Regions from separate parts of the Paenibacillus sp. FSL K6-4396 genome, predicted to be linked through region 2. Evidence: riboswitches for the same ligand, from Rfam matches in the RefSeq annotation. Region 2 holds a riboswitch; the other holds the start of a gene.
The links. A riboswitch is a leader RNA that binds a small molecule or an ion and turns the genes downstream of it on or off. The one in region 2 is predicted to bind FMN.
Positions count from the first base shown of each region.

Region 1: it holds a riboswitch for FMN, as region 2 does, so the genes downstream of both, ribD (bifunctional diaminohydroxyphosphoribosylaminopyrimidine deaminase/5-amino-6-(5-phosphoribosylamino)uracil reductase RibD) here and MHB85_RS17395 (DMT family transporter) in region 2, are expected to answer to the same signal.

Region 1 covers NZ_JBBOCR010000001.1:4,578,289-4,585,792, reverse strand. The annotation lists gene lysA (diaminopimelate decarboxylase) at 1-332, shown strand, start outside; gene MHB85_RS20015 (peptidylprolyl isomerase) at 579-1,010, shown strand; gene MHB85_RS20010 (hypothetical protein) at 1,123-2,430, shown strand; FMN riboswitch at 2,599-2,765, shown strand; gene ribD (bifunctional diaminohydroxyphosphoribosylaminopyrimidine deaminase/5-amino-6-(5-phosphoribosylamino)uracil reductase RibD) at 3,089-4,192, shown strand; gene ribE (riboflavin synthase) at 4,215-4,883, shown strand; gene MHB85_RS19995 (bifunctional 3,4-dihydroxy-2-butanone-4-phosphate synthase/GTP cyclohydrolase II) at 4,916-6,148, shown strand; gene ribH (6,7-dimethyl-8-ribityllumazine synthase) at 6,251-6,718, shown strand; gene MHB85_RS19985 (segregation and condensation protein A) at 6,823-7,504, shown strand, end outside.
Region 2 covers NZ_JBBOCR010000001.1:4,025,763-4,033,266, reverse strand. The annotation lists gene MHB85_RS17420 (amino acid permease) at 1-182, shown strand, start outside; gene MHB85_RS17415 (YqcI/YcgG family protein) at 239-1,000, opposite strand; gene MHB85_RS17410 (LysE family translocator) at 1,083-1,709, opposite strand; gene MHB85_RS17405 (DUF1989 domain-containing protein) at 1,827-2,444, opposite strand; gene MHB85_RS17400 (amidase) at 2,593-4,089, opposite strand; gene MHB85_RS17395 (DMT family transporter) at 4,411-5,391, opposite strand; FMN riboswitch at 5,536-5,689, opposite strand; gene MHB85_RS17390 (DinB family protein) at 5,774-6,274, opposite strand; gene MHB85_RS17385 (CGNR zinc finger domain-containing protein) at 6,419-6,970, shown strand; gene MHB85_RS17380 (amidohydrolase family protein) at 7,091-7,504, shown strand, end outside.

The DNA.
Region 1 (7,504 bases), 550 kb from region 2:
ATGAGTCCAAGTACGAAGCTGTGTTAGCCAACCGTGCGAATGAGGCTGCTCAGGAAACGGTATCTGTTGCGGGTAAATGCTGCGAGAGTGGCGATATGTTGATCTGGGATCTGGACCTGCCAAAAGTGGAAAGTGGCGACCTGCTCGCTGTAGCTTGCACAGGCGCGTATAACTACTCCATGGCGAGCAACTACAACCGGATTCGTCGTCCGGCCGTTGTATTTGTCAAAGACGGTCAAGGAGATGTCGTGGTACGCCGTGAGACGTATCAGGATATCATCCAGAATGACCTGGTACCAGCACGCATTGGAAAACAACCAGTTACTCGCTAATTCGTCAAAAGATAATGCGATTCTGCATTATTCAAGATAGCAATCTTAAAGTTGAAGCAGATGAAAAGGGAACTTCCTTTTTTGTCTGCTTTTTGCGTATTTGAGCTAAATCATGAAAAAAGTTGCCGTTTTTTTTGCGATCCAGACATTTTCGGTGTACACTAAGAAAAGTGCTGTAATGCTTGACCCAGGGTCATGCGTTCTGGCACCATTAACGATGGTCAATACGAAAGGAGTCATTTACATATGGCGAAACAAGCGAAAATTAAATTGGCAAACGGCGGAGAAGTTCTGATCGATCTGTTCGATCAAGAAGCTCCAAACACAGTAGCAAACTTTGAGAAACTGGCTAACTCCGGTTTCTACAATGGTCTTACATTCCACCGCGTGATCCCGGGCTTTGTAGCTCAAGGCGGATGCCCTAACGGTAGCGGTGCAGGTGGCCCAGGTTACACAATCAACTGTGAAATTAACCCGAACAAACATGAGCGCGGAACACTGGCTATGGCACATGCTGGCCGTAACACAGGTGGAAGCCAGTTCTACATCTGCTACCAACCGCAACCACATTTGGATGGACAACATACTGTATTTGGTAAAGTAACTAAAGGTATGGAGTTCGTGGACGCTTTAGAAGGTAAAGACAAAATGGAAACTGTTGAAGTTGTAGAAGCTTAATACCTTCACCTTAACTGGATCCAAACATGAAGTGCTTCTTTTATAGAAGCACTTTTTTTATTTTTTACATATTTGAAATCGTTGATTAGAAAGGATGAATAAAACCTTGGATATGGTTACTCAGCTATTTTTGTTAAAACAAATTTATAGTGAGCGCACGTTGTGGGATGAAGAACTTCAGGCATCGCGGCATTTCGTTCCGGATAGTCTATCCGTAAAGGATCGAGAAGCGCTTGAGGCAGCCGGGCGTGAACCGAATCGATTTGTACGTCCGCAACATGATGAAACGATTGCTGAGCTGAAAAAAGTTGCAAATCAATGGACGATCAATGATGCAGCGCAGGCTTTTGTATCCTCTTTGTGGTCCGCACCCATGATCTGGCGCTCGTTGCTTACGGGCAAGCTTATTGCGAGCAGTATGCCAAGCCATGAACATACGCCATATCCATCTTCGAACACTTGCAAGATTTGCGGATTAAGTGCAGATCAAGCAACCGACACGACGCTGCAATGGTATTGGCGGATGACCAATGGAACCCCATTGGATGGTGATCCTTTTGGATATGTGTTGGCACTTCGAGAGCTGACTGCCGCGCAGGAACTTCCAATAGCCAATGATTACGACCGCTGGACATTCCGTGCGGTGTTAACGGTGCTGCGCGAATTACCTCCCAAAACTCGTTACAGCAAGGCAGCAGTAGCACTCAAGAAGGAACGTCTTTTGCCTACACAGAAGGAATATGCGTACCGTGATTTGCTTGAGACGTTAGCTCTGATTGGCATATTGGATACGCTGGAACATCCTGGAATGATAACGGAATTCACTTCTTACATGCAACGTGACGCACGCCCCAATGTTCGGGTTGAAGTTCAGGCTCCTCTGGCGTGGTGGGACTCATCTGTCGGAATTAATGAGAACAACCTGAACAAGATATTTCATGATTTTGATCTAAATAATATATCTCTTGCGGATAAGCCTGATGAGAGTCCAGCTGTAAAGGACACGATCTTAGGGGCATTGGAGAAGAAGAGAAGTGTTCGTGGAAAAGTACCAAAGGCATCTCCTGATGCAGGTACCGGGGAGGTACAGTCTGGAGATGTGTATGCTGTTCGGGTCCGGGAAGGTGTATGGGTGACGGTGTATTGTCATGAAGTCAGAGACAAGCGTGTCATCGTTGAATATTTGGATGGAGTCTTTCCAGAGATGCCGGGAAAAACAGATTTGCATGGGACGTTTCGACCGAGAGCGAATGGACGCTGGAAATGCTCGGCTATTGCGATCGATTCCACAAGTTGGGTCAGAAGGGTGGCAAGAGAGTTCCCGCTTCCGACTTCGCCCCTGCAAGAACCTGACCGTATTCCCTTTCATAATGCCAAAGAATTAAAGCATATGGCGAGCTGGTGTTTTCCTGATATGTAGAATGATACGATTGATATGAAATGGGCCTCCAAGCCAAAACCGTGCCTCCTTGAGAGGAAGCGGTTTTTTGTTGTTTCTTAGCTTATTAAAAGTTAGTATGTGACAAAAAGGAACAAAAAACAATTGATTTTTTGGCATTAAAGTGCTAACATCCAAGTAATAACGAAAGCAATCCTTCAGGGCAGGGTGCGATTCCCTACCGGCGGTGATGCAGGAATTGTAAGGACACATGTCCAGCACTTCATGCAAAGTCCGTGACCTGTCTGCCCTTGGCAGATGGCTGATCTGGTGTAATTCCAGAACCGACAGTATAGTCTGGATGGGAGAAGGAGAGGTGCAGACCTAACAGGTTTGCATTCAGCAGGAGTATTGCTGCACAGTCACGATTTGTAATGTCTTGCACTGTGCAGGGAAGATCCGGTTACGCCGGACAGTTCCATACATATGCCGCACTATAAAAGCTCTTTACCTGTAATTGATGTTCATTAAGGTATGTGTCTATTTTCACTTGCCCGAAATGAGGTTTTGGGCAAAGTGTTGGCGTGCTGTATCCATTTCACTCCTGCTGGTGACATTTGTCTCTCATCATCCCCATCGAACTGATTGTTCGACGGGGATTTTTTAATAAACAAGACTTTAAACCGCGGGGTGAACGGATTTGGAAATGATCAATGATGAATTTTATATGGCACTGGCATTGGATATGGCGGAACGAGCACAGGGACAGACGGGGATCAATCCGGTCGTTGGATGTGTAGTTGTGAAAGAGGGTCGTATTGTAGGCCTGGGGAGCCATCTGAAACGTGGAACCGGGCATGCAGAGGTGCATGCACTTAACATGGCAGGCAGTGATGCAGAAGGAAGTACGGTATACGTTACACTTGAGCCTTGTAGTCATTATGGCAAGACGCCACCTTGTAGTGAACGCCTGATTCATGAAAAGGTGAAACGTGTTGTGGTATGTTGTGAAGATCCAAATCCGCAAGTATCCGGCAGGGGCATAAGCATGCTTCGTCAACAAGGCATTGAAGTTGAAGTTGGCGTACTGCGTGAGCGTGGAAGACGCATGAATGAAAAATTCATTAAATTTATTACAACAGGTCTACCTTTTGTGACACTGAAGACGGCTACTACTTTGGATGGCAAAATTGCTACTCGCAGCGGAGACAGCAAGTGGATCTCTAACGAGCCCGCTCGTGAGATTGTGCATGCCCTTCGTCATCGTCACCAGGGAATTATGGTTGGTGTCGACACAGTGATTGCCGATAATCCGGAACTTACTACCCGTTTGCAAGTCGAAGGCATTAGTCCAGTGCGCATTGTGGTGGATTCCAAGTTACGTCTTCCCGTAGGTGCCAAAATGGTTAAGGATGGTCTTGCTCCAACATGGGTGCTGACAACAGACGAAGCCAGTCCTGAAGCTGCTGAACGTTTGGAAGCCTACGGCGTCGAAATTATACGCTGTGGTCCTGGACCACGTGTGGATCTGTTAAACGGACTTAGCAAGTTGGGTGAGCGTGAGATTGGTTCGATTTTGCTTGAAGGTGGAGGCACCTTGAATGGAGCCATGCTGGAGGCACGGTTGGTCGATCGACTGCTCATGTTTATCGCTCCGAAGATTGTAGGCGGTTATGATACACCTGGTAGCTTCCGCTTCGAGGGTGTGGAACGTATGAATCAGGCGATTCAATTGAATCAGTTGGAGATCGAACAAGTTGGAGATAATATCAGCATTGGCGGTATTCCGGTGTGGCCTGAATAAATAAAACAGGGGAGGCGGCAGCATGTTTACCGGTTTGGTGGAAGAAGTCGGTCAGATCCGGCGTATTGGTCGGAAAGGCGAAGCGATGGTCCTGAATATCGGAGCTTCCGCCATCATGGACGATCTGAAGATTGGTGATAGTGTAGCAGTGAACGGCGTGTGCTTAACTGCGACAACACTCGAAGGTGGAGGTTTTACCGCCGATGTAATGCCTGAAACCTATCGTCATACCAATCTCAGTCAGCTGCAATCTGGCAGTAAAGTTAATCTGGAGCGGGCCATGCAATCCGGCGGTCGTTTTGGCGGACATATCGTTCAGGGCCATGTCGATGGTACTGGAGTGATTGGCAGTATAACACGTGATCAGAATGCGATTGTGTTTGAGATCAAGCCTGATGATCACCATTTGTTCAAATATCTGATCCCCAAAGGATCGGTTACACTGGATGGCATTAGCTTGACCGTTGTCCATACATCGGATACCGCATTCACGGTTTCCATTATCCCGCATACCATTGGTGAAACTGTACTAAATGTGAAAAAGACAGGGGATACCATTAATATCGAATGCGATATTTTGGGCAAATATGTGGATCATCTGCTCCAGTATGGGAGAGGGCATCGGGAGACGGGTACTGGCAAGCCGCGCAGTATCAGTGAAGATTTTCTCGCCAATCACGGATTTGCATAAATAGAGAACAGAAATTAACTGGAGGTGGACTAATGTCAGAACAATCCATTCTGGACACAATAGAAGAAGCCATATATGACCTCATGCGTGGCAAACCCGTCATTGTTGTGGATGATGAAGATCGGGAGAATGAAGGCGATTTTATCGCTTTGGCTGAAAAGGCGACACCTGAAGTCATTAATTTCATGATTACTGAAGGTAGAGGTCTGGTCTGTGTTCCGATTACACAACAACGTGCGGACGAACTTAACCTGAAACCGATGGTTCAACAAAATACGGATTTCCATGGAACAGCCTTCACCGTCTCTGTGGATCACAAAGATACGACAACAGGCATCTCGGCACATGAACGCTCTATTACCGTGAAAGGTCTGATTGATCCTGAGGCGAAAGCCGGGGACTTCCGTAAGCCTGGTCACATGTTCCCGCTCATTGCAAAAGACGGCGGTGTACTTCGTCGTGCCGGGCACACAGAAGCAGCAGTAGATTTGGCTATTATGTGTGGTTCATATCCCGCTGGCGTTATCTGTGAAGTAATTAAGGAAGATGGCACAATGGCCAGACTTCCGGATCTGCAGGAGATTGCCCGCAAACATGATCTGAAGCTGATCAGTATTCAGGACATGATTCGTTACCGTAATGAAAAAGAGCAGCTGGTTCAACGTGAAGTGGCTGTGCGTATGCCAACGGACTTTGGTGAGTTTCAAGCGGTGGCTTATACAAACGCTGTGGATAATAAGGAACATGTGGCTCTGGTTAAAGGTGAGATTGATGGTTCCAAACCCGTACTTGTACGTGTACACTCTGAATGTTTGACAGGTGATGTATTCCATTCGCATCGTTGTGACTGTGGTCCGCAGTTTGATGCGGCAATCAAACAGATTCATGAGGAAGGCAATGGTGTACTGCTTTATATGAGACAGGAAGGTCGGGGTATTGGCCTGATCAACAAACTCAAAGCCTATAAGCTGCAAGAGGAAGGTATGGATACTGTTGATGCAAACCTGAGTTTGGGTTTTGCTGCTGACTTGCGTGATTACGGAATTGGCGCTCAAATACTGAAAGACCTTGGGGTTCGTCAGATCAGATTGCTAACTAACAATCCTCGTAAAATTAAAGGTCTTGAAGGATATGGACTTGAAGTCGTAGAGCGTGTTGCGATCCAGATGGAAGAGAACGAGGACAATACGGTGTATCTTCATACGAAGCAAGCCAAGCTGGGACATATGCTCAAGTTTGATGATATCGAGCAGAACGAACAGTAAATATATTTTAGATGAACAACGTTCACCATGTAATTTATGGAAGAGATTACTTAGGGATTTCCGTTACTTACATTACATTATACCGTTAGGGAGATGACTTGAATGCCACAATTTTTCGAAGGACATTTAGTATCAGAAGGATCCAGATATGGAGTTGTCGTTGGACGTTTCAACGAATTCATTACCAGTAAATTGCTTAGCGCAGCTCTCGATGCATTCAAACGTCACGGCGTGCAGGATGATGAAGTGGATGTAGCCTGGGTTCCAGGTGCGTTCGAAATCCCTTTGATTGCGCAGAAAATGGCGGAGAGTGGCAAGTATGATGCGGTGATTACATTGGGAACTGTCATTCGTGGATCCACTACGCATTACGATTATGTATGCAACGAGATGGCTAAAGGGGTAGCGGCAATTAACCTGAAAACGGGCGTGCCTACGATCTTTGGACTGGTTACAACAGAAAATATTGAACAAGCGATTGAACGTGCCGGAACCAAGGCGGGTAACAAAGGTTGGGATGCAGCTACGGCGGCAATTGAGATGGCAAACTTGACGAAACAGCTAAAATAGTGCTTATTTAATAGTAGTGCCCTGCTTTGCGCAGACGAACACGGGAAACCGGATTCGGACGGCTTGGCAGGGTTTTGTATTTTTCTGGCGGGAGGATTCGTCTAGTGACGGTAGTTACATACAAACTGGAGACTTTTGAAGGGCCTTTGGATCTGCTGCTTCATCTGATTGATAAGGCTGAAATTCATATCCAGGATATTCCCATCAGCGATATTACCGATCAATACATGGCGTATCTGCATTCAATGCAGGAACTGGAACTGGATATTACGAGTGAATTTCTGGTCATGGCAGCAACATTGCTGTCGATCAAGAGCAAACTTTTACTGCCCAAACCACCGGTAATTGAGGACTTTGAGGATTATGATTTTATGGAAGAAGAAGATTATGATCCACGTGCAGAGTTGATTGCACGTCTGATAGAATATCGCAAGTACAAGGGAATTGCGCGTCATCTTCATGAACGGGAGTGGGAACGCAGCCTTATATTTTCCAAAGAGCCCGAGGATCTGCGCCCCTATATGCCCGTAGAAGCCCAATCGAACCCGGTTGAGGGTTTACACACCTCTGACCTGATTGCAGCCTTTCAGAAGGCGCTACGCAAGGCTGAGAAGCGCACAACTGTAACCCGAATCAAACGGGATGAGATTTCGGTTAAGGATCGGATACGGGATGTCATCGGCGCTTTGGAAAGTATGGGGCCGGGAGGCAGACTGTTATTCTCCAAATTGATGGATGAGCATATCTATCGCCATGAGATTGTTGTCACTTTTCTGGCGGTGCTGG
Region 2 (7,504 bases):
TCAAAGTGTGGATTGCCATGGTATTAATTGTGGCCGCTGTGGCCGGAACAGCGATGGAAAAAGCCAGCAGAACGGGTCTGCTGGCAAGTGTGGGACTTGTCGTATTTCTTGGGATCATCACGTATGTTGTTCATAAGGTTCGTGGCTCGAAACCACCGCAGTCAGCACCATCCAAACCATAAGTACCTTTCAGCAACTTTCGTGGATGTCGCACAACGGATTAATGAGTGCTTTAAGATTATTTCGTCAACTTGCCTAGGGCTTGCTTCATCCGCATGAATGGACATTTGGAGGGTGTCTGCTCATCATCAGGCAAGAAATACTGTTTCCATTCCAGATTATCTTGCTGACCATACCACATCAGCGAAGGGTGAGCAGGTACAGCATCATACGCAGCGAGACGTTTGCGAATCAAGGTTTTCATTTTACGGCCAAGAGGGGTATTGTCATTAATGGATTCGAATACCCACCGTGGTTGAAAAGCAAACATGAGATAAGGAAAATGCCGGCTGGCTCGGAGTTCATGTGCAGGAGTTGCACAGAAACAAAAGTAAGGCTCTCCGCCAAAGCAAAATTCCCATGATGAATCATGAGGATCGGTTGAAATATGTTCTGGCCACGGCTCGGTATCGTGTGAACTTACCCGATTAAGCATTTGCCAGAATAACGTCTGATATTGCTCTACCGTTGTATGATCTTTCAGATCAGTTGGCGTATCACAGATCACAACCATGGAAGCGTAATGACCGGTGTCTCTGGATACAGGACCATATTGTCTAAGCAGATCCGCCATATCTTCGGCAGCTTGTTCAGATCGGGGGTCACACGTAAAGCCATACCTCAAATGTCCGGACAGAAATCCCATTCGTCCAGGTACACATGGATACGTATTATTTTCATCGGCGATCATATCTGCAAATTGCGAATAAGCGTCCTGCTGCCAAGATGGTAGACGCTCATATAAACTATTTATTTCGTCGGCACTATACAGCTCCGCCATTGATTCCCAACTCCATTCCACATGATACCGTTACAGTATTAATGTGGGGGAAGTTGGGTGACTGTCCAGCCTGATTTTATTGTCAGAAAAATATGGAACGCACAGCTTCGTAACCGAAATACAAACCAAATCCGATCAGGCAGATTCCCGAAATGATGGAGATCCAGCGCAATACATTTTCACTGCTATGTTTGTGGAATCGACTGGCCATTCCAGCCATAATGACATCCCACACCAGAATGCCAATAAATATGCCTGAACTGTAAAGCAGTAAATGAGCGGTGTCCGTATGCTTTACAGTTGTCGCGAGAATGGAGCCATAGATCCCAAGCCAAAACAAAATATTCAGTGGATTGGACAGAGCCATCAAAAAGCCAGAAATAAACGATTTTCGAACAGTCGCCTCCGCAGTAGATGTACCTTGAATCCCCTGTTTCAGCTTCGAGAGCGTTTCCACTCCCGTGTAAATCAGAATAAAACTGCCAAATGACCAGAGAAAAGAGCGCATAAACGGCGTGTCCAGAAAATGGGCAACTCCAAAATAAATCAGCAGCATATACACCAAGTCTGCAAACATAGCTCCGAGTCCTAGAATCCAGGCATGCATGAATCCATGTCGAGCTCCACGGTCCAGTTGAGCAGCATTAATCGGACCGATTGGAGCGGACAATGATATTCCCAGAATAATATAACTGAACAGTACAGACATAAATACGTTCACTCCTTAACGGGTTCGACGAATTGTACCAGTAGTCACATAAAATGGGTACAAGTCATCGTATTCCCGCAAGGAGTGAATTAGAACAAACTGTGAGGATATAGCACTTTAACCAGCAGGCGACTCCACATCGAGTTGAACAGGTGTACAATGATAGCCATTGCAAGAACTTTCCTCGCACGGACAAGCCGATAAACCGATGATCAGATCCATCAAAGCTTCCATTTCAACATAATCCCCTGCACATGATTCGGGAGCGATAACATCAATTTTGCCTTCACCATCTACTACGGAATTCATAAACAGATTGAAAGGATAATGTTGATCCGGGGGAGAGATACCGAAAGGTTCAAGAGCAGTATTCAGATTATTATAACAACTGGGATGGTCCTTTTTATCATATAAGACCTCATACATTTCCGGACGACAGGCCGAATTGAAAAAATCATGAATGCCTACAGTTTCACTGACAATGGAAATGAGAGGTTTATAACGGTTGGAATACAGGCATTGCCCCGGTTTAATTCTGTAATTGCGCAGGACATCGAGGGTTACCCCGGGATCAAGCCGATTATTAATATTCTGTGCATCATAAGCGACAAAGTCAACCACTTGCTGCCCTTCCAAATCAGTTATACGGATCAGTGAGCCTTTTTTCACTCTAAGAGCGTAGCCTGTCTTGGCAGGAATGTGAATAGATTGTTTATGAGATTCCGTTGAATTCATCACTGTCTCCTCCGATGTCTTTTTACTTCAGTATGCGGAGACGACATTGCTTTCATGCACTATAGCAAGTAATGTAGGCATGCGAATATGAAAAATAAGAATAGAGTGGATGAAAGATTACTCATCAGAAACGTGTAAAATATTGCGTTTATGCTGGGAACAGAGGATTACCTTTCATCCCAATCCAAAGTTCGGATGTTTCCAACTGACCAGCGAGATGCAGCAACCAGTCTTCACGGCCTTTGGTTGCCATAACCTGTACACCCATTGGCAAACCTTCTGGTGTCATATGAAGAGGTACACTTATCGCAGGCTGGCCGGTCAGATTTGCAAGCTGGGTGAAAGGTGTATACGTAAGACTGGGCTCAAACATTTCATAAATGAGTTGCTGCTGCTGGGTCTTGTCCAACTCACTAATTCGCATCAGATTACGGATCTGTTCGTCTTGAGGTGTTAATTCTCCAATCTTAGGCGCAGAAAAAGCATTAACGGGTGTGACATAGAAGTCATAACGCTCAAACAAGGTGGACATCTGAGCTGCAGCTACATCCCATTCAGCTAAGTTATGTACAAATTCCGCGGCGGACACCTTTTTTCCAGCTTCAGCCAGAACCCAGGATTCAATCTCCATATCATCGGAGGTCAGAGCCCGACCCATGGATCGTTCCATGGAAGAGATCATCGCGGCCATCTCACCACTGTTCATCATGTAATAATTTTCCATCAACCTAACTCCATTGACTGGACTGAGTTTTTCTTCAACATGATGACCTTGATCTTCCAACCAGCGAACGAGCTTGAGTACAGACTCTTTGGCTTCTACGCTGACGGGTGTACCTACGGGCGAATCGGTTGTGTATGCAATTTTCAGTTTGCGTTGATGTGGATAGCTCATATCTGCCAAGTAACTGCCTGGAAAGAGTGGCGCATGAAATGCAGCTTCAGGCTGTATGACTTGTAAGGTATCAAGCAATGCAGCACTGTCCCGAACCGAGCGAGAGAGGGCAAAATCAATCGATGCGCCTTGCCATTGACGACCAACTCCCGGTCCTACAGGAGTGCGCCCGCGAGTTGGCTTCAATCCAAACAATCCGCTAAAGGAAGCCGGGATACGAATCGAACCGCCTCCGTCACTGGCTCCGGCCAGAGGAACAATACCCGAAGCTACAGCGGCAGCGGCTCCACCGCTTGATCCACCGGGAGAGTGATTGATATTCCAGGGATTGCGACTTGGACCATGGAGGCGGGGCTCCGTAATATTTTTCAAGCCAAATTCGGGCGTATTCGTATGTCCTATGATGATAAAACCCGCATCACGGAGTCGAGTGACAAAATTGGAATTGCGTAATGCCCGATGCTCGCTGAACAGACGGGAGCCTGAAGTCAGAAATTCACCTTCCAAGGATTGCGAGATATCTTTCAGGAGTAGGGGCACACCGGCAAAAGGTTGTTCTCCAGGGCGAACCAAACTGGCTTCCTCCCGTGCGCGATTTTCATATGTACGAATAACTGCATTAAGTTGCGGATTCACTTCTTCAAGGCGTGCAAACGCCGCTTCCAGCAATTCAACCGGGGATACTTCCCGGGATCGGATCAGTTCAGCCAAACCTACGGCGTCGTAGGAGGTATATGAGAATGAAGACATTATGATCGTTCCTCTCTGAATATAATTCATCTGTTTATTCCATATGTCATCGTACCATCGGATTGGACAAAAGACAAAACATAGAAGAGACGTAGTGCGATGATTAGCATATTCGGTATGGGTCGAATGGAAAAGAGGAAGGAGTTGCGATATCAAAATAAAATAAAGCACAGGGTTAATAGCTCATATTGCTAATTGAGAAAATGATTGAGTAACATCGAGAAATGGAAATAAAAAACCACTGCTCATCTAATTTGATGTGCAATGGTTTTATTTTTATATTTGACTATTTGTTTATATGAGAACCTCGGATATATCCACTTACTCTGTACGCAGCTTCGGTGCCGCATCAGTCGCAGTGGATGATCTTTCCTGCTGTCTGGAAATGGCGAAGAGGGCCACCCAGATTAAAATAAAACCAAGCAACTGCTCCCATGTAATCAGCGTACGGAAAGCGATCCAGTTCACCAACACACCCGCCATCGGGAAGCTAAGTTCTGCGAGTGTTGCAACAGAAGCTTTGGTTGACGACAGACCTTTGTAATACAACAGAAGACTGAGCAAACCTGGTAACAATGCCTGACCGAGAATGTTGAGGATGACAGCGGTCTGTTCACCCGTTCCGGACGGAAACGTCCATGCCGCACCTTCGTTCCACGTCATAAAAATCAGGAGCGGGAGAGCAACGACAAAACGAAGAGAGGTGACGGTTTCGTAACGCGCCTGACCCAGCATCAATCGTCCCATAACGGTTGAACCTCCCCATAAGGCAGCGGCCCCAAGGGATAACAAGCTTCCAGCATGAATCCAGTTGTCCCAGTTACCTAATGGCAATGTGAAGCCAAATGTAAGCAGGTAGGTTCCTGCTAATGCGATGAAGAACAATCCACCGAAGCGACGAGGCAACGTTTCTTTCAATAACAGTTTAGCCAGCACGATAGCGAAGAGTGGTTGCATTTTTTGCAATAATAGAACTGTGTTCGGATCGTTATGTGTTAGTGCCATGGTGAACAACACCGTTGCAAGTGCTGAACCTCCCCATGAGATAAAAATCACGGCAATCCAGTGGCGAGCGCGCAGGTTTTTCAGGTCAGACCGGAATTTCCATAGCACGGGAATGGCAATAAGACTGACGATGATATGTTCCACCAGTACAATCTGCGTGGATGTCATCGTATTTAGCAAAATAATGCGGAAGAGTGGGTCGACCCCCCATAAGGCGGCGCCGAGAACTACAAGCCAGAATCCGGTATTACTTCGTTCCTTGCGGTAAACAGGTGATGCTGCTGATGTCTTTTCCATATTCAGGACTCCTTCGTCAGAACACGGAATCTTCAGTTGGCAAAATCGACAGAAGCCCCCGTTTTGGTATATACCAAATAAACGGGGGCTCATCCAAGGACATGCGTCAGGAAAGAGGCCTTCCCGTGAACGGCATGTCAATGTGTTGATCTTCTCTCATCCGGACTGTACCGTCGGCCTTGGATTCACACCAAGTCAGTCGCTAAATGTCCTTCGTTAAGAACAAATAGCGAGTCGCGGGCTGGTTCCTAAGAACATCACCGCCGGTTGGGAATTGCACCCTACCCCGAAGATCCTATTCAATTATATAGTGTGTTAAACAAGCTGTAACATTAATAAGTTCATCTTATTCCTGTAAGCGCTAGCAGTTCAAGCATTTTTTTTAGAAAACGATTTTCCAGCTTCCTTGTTGTCTGCGAAGAAGCACGATCTGACCTGCGTGATACGCATCATGGAGTACCCATCGAGCCAGTTCGTGTGCCCATTTCTCTTCGGAGTCCATATATGCGGCTTCAAGATCTGACTCTTCGAGTGCAGCCAATTGATCTCGCAACTGCTGGGCTAATCGAGTTGTACCCTGTAGCAGTGTATTCCAACCAGCTGCATCCGTTGCATCTCCCGGATTCCCAAATGTGTATTCATTGGAGTCTACAGCAGGAAGGGTAGGCTCCTTACTTTGCATGCGACACAATAAGCGATGGTTGTAATAATACATATGGTTAACCAACTGCCAGATGCTTAATCCCCCTGAGGGTGGAATCCAGGCTGCTTGTTCTGCTGTAAGACCCTCCAAGGATTTCGACAAAGGTACAATCCAATTGCATTGATCCCATGTATTATCCTTTTGAATCAGTAACACATCTAATGCTGTTGTTTTCGTCATTGCCGTTTCCTCCTTGAGAATTATTGTGATGTATGATGTAACTAGCTAAAACTGATTAATGAGGTTACACTTAATATAACACATCAAAGACAGGGTGTAACCACCTTTATTGATTTAAGGTAGTTACATTAAACGGAGGTAGACATGGACAGACTTTGGACCGATTTTGTAAACAGCGATTATCACGACTGGCGTGGGGGAGATCGATCGGAGGACAGACTCGGGAAGGCGAGCTGGCAGCAAGACTTTCTGGATCGATGGCAACTTAACGCTTCTGTCCCTGCATCTCCAGAAGATGAGTTGTCGATGAGAAACTTCAGGAACGAATTGATGGCTCTTGGAGCTCGCTTATCTTCTGGAGCATCATTAACGGATGAAGAGCAACAGTGGCTGAATGGTGTTATGGAAGCAGGGCATGTAAAAAGAACATTGACTACAATTGATCAGGGACTGAAACTCCAACTAATAGCTGTAGAAGCTCATTGGCAACAGGTTATGGCTGAGGTAGCTGCTGACTTTGCAATAACTTTGGTGGAGGGAGAAGGGGGCAGGATTCGGATCTGTGATAATTCGGATTGTCGCTGGATGTTCTATGATGATACCCGAAGCAGAACACAGAAGTACTGTGATGATAAGATGTGCGGCAACCTGATGAAGGTCAGAAGATTTCGGGCGAAACACAAATCCCAAAATTGATAAATACTAACAATAACTATATAATGTATATATACTAGCGAAAAAATAGTCAGAAGCAGTACGGATTCGTAAGCAGGATGTGATCGTCTTTCAAACCAAATTAGATGGGAGATGTGTCTTGTGCGGACAAGTTATCTGTTGAAAAATGGCTGTGTGTTGTCGATGGATGCTCGAATTGGACAGTATAAGAGGGCGGACGTTCTGATTCAGGATTCACTGATCATGGCGATCCAGCCCGACCTGGATATTCCGGGTGCGGAGGTCATTGATGCTTCATCGATGATTATTATGCCTGGGCTGGTGGACACGCATCGGCATATGTGGGAATCCCTTGTCAAAACAGCGGGAACCAACTGGTCGTTACCCGTTTATTTGCAGAATCTCTATTATGGTGCGATGGGGAGCAAGCTCCGTCCAGAAGATAGTTATATTGCCAACCTGCTTGGTTCCTTGGAAGCGCTTAATGCAGGAGTTACGACAGTAATGGATTGGAGCATGCCGTATTCCCCTGACCATACGGATGAATTGATTCGT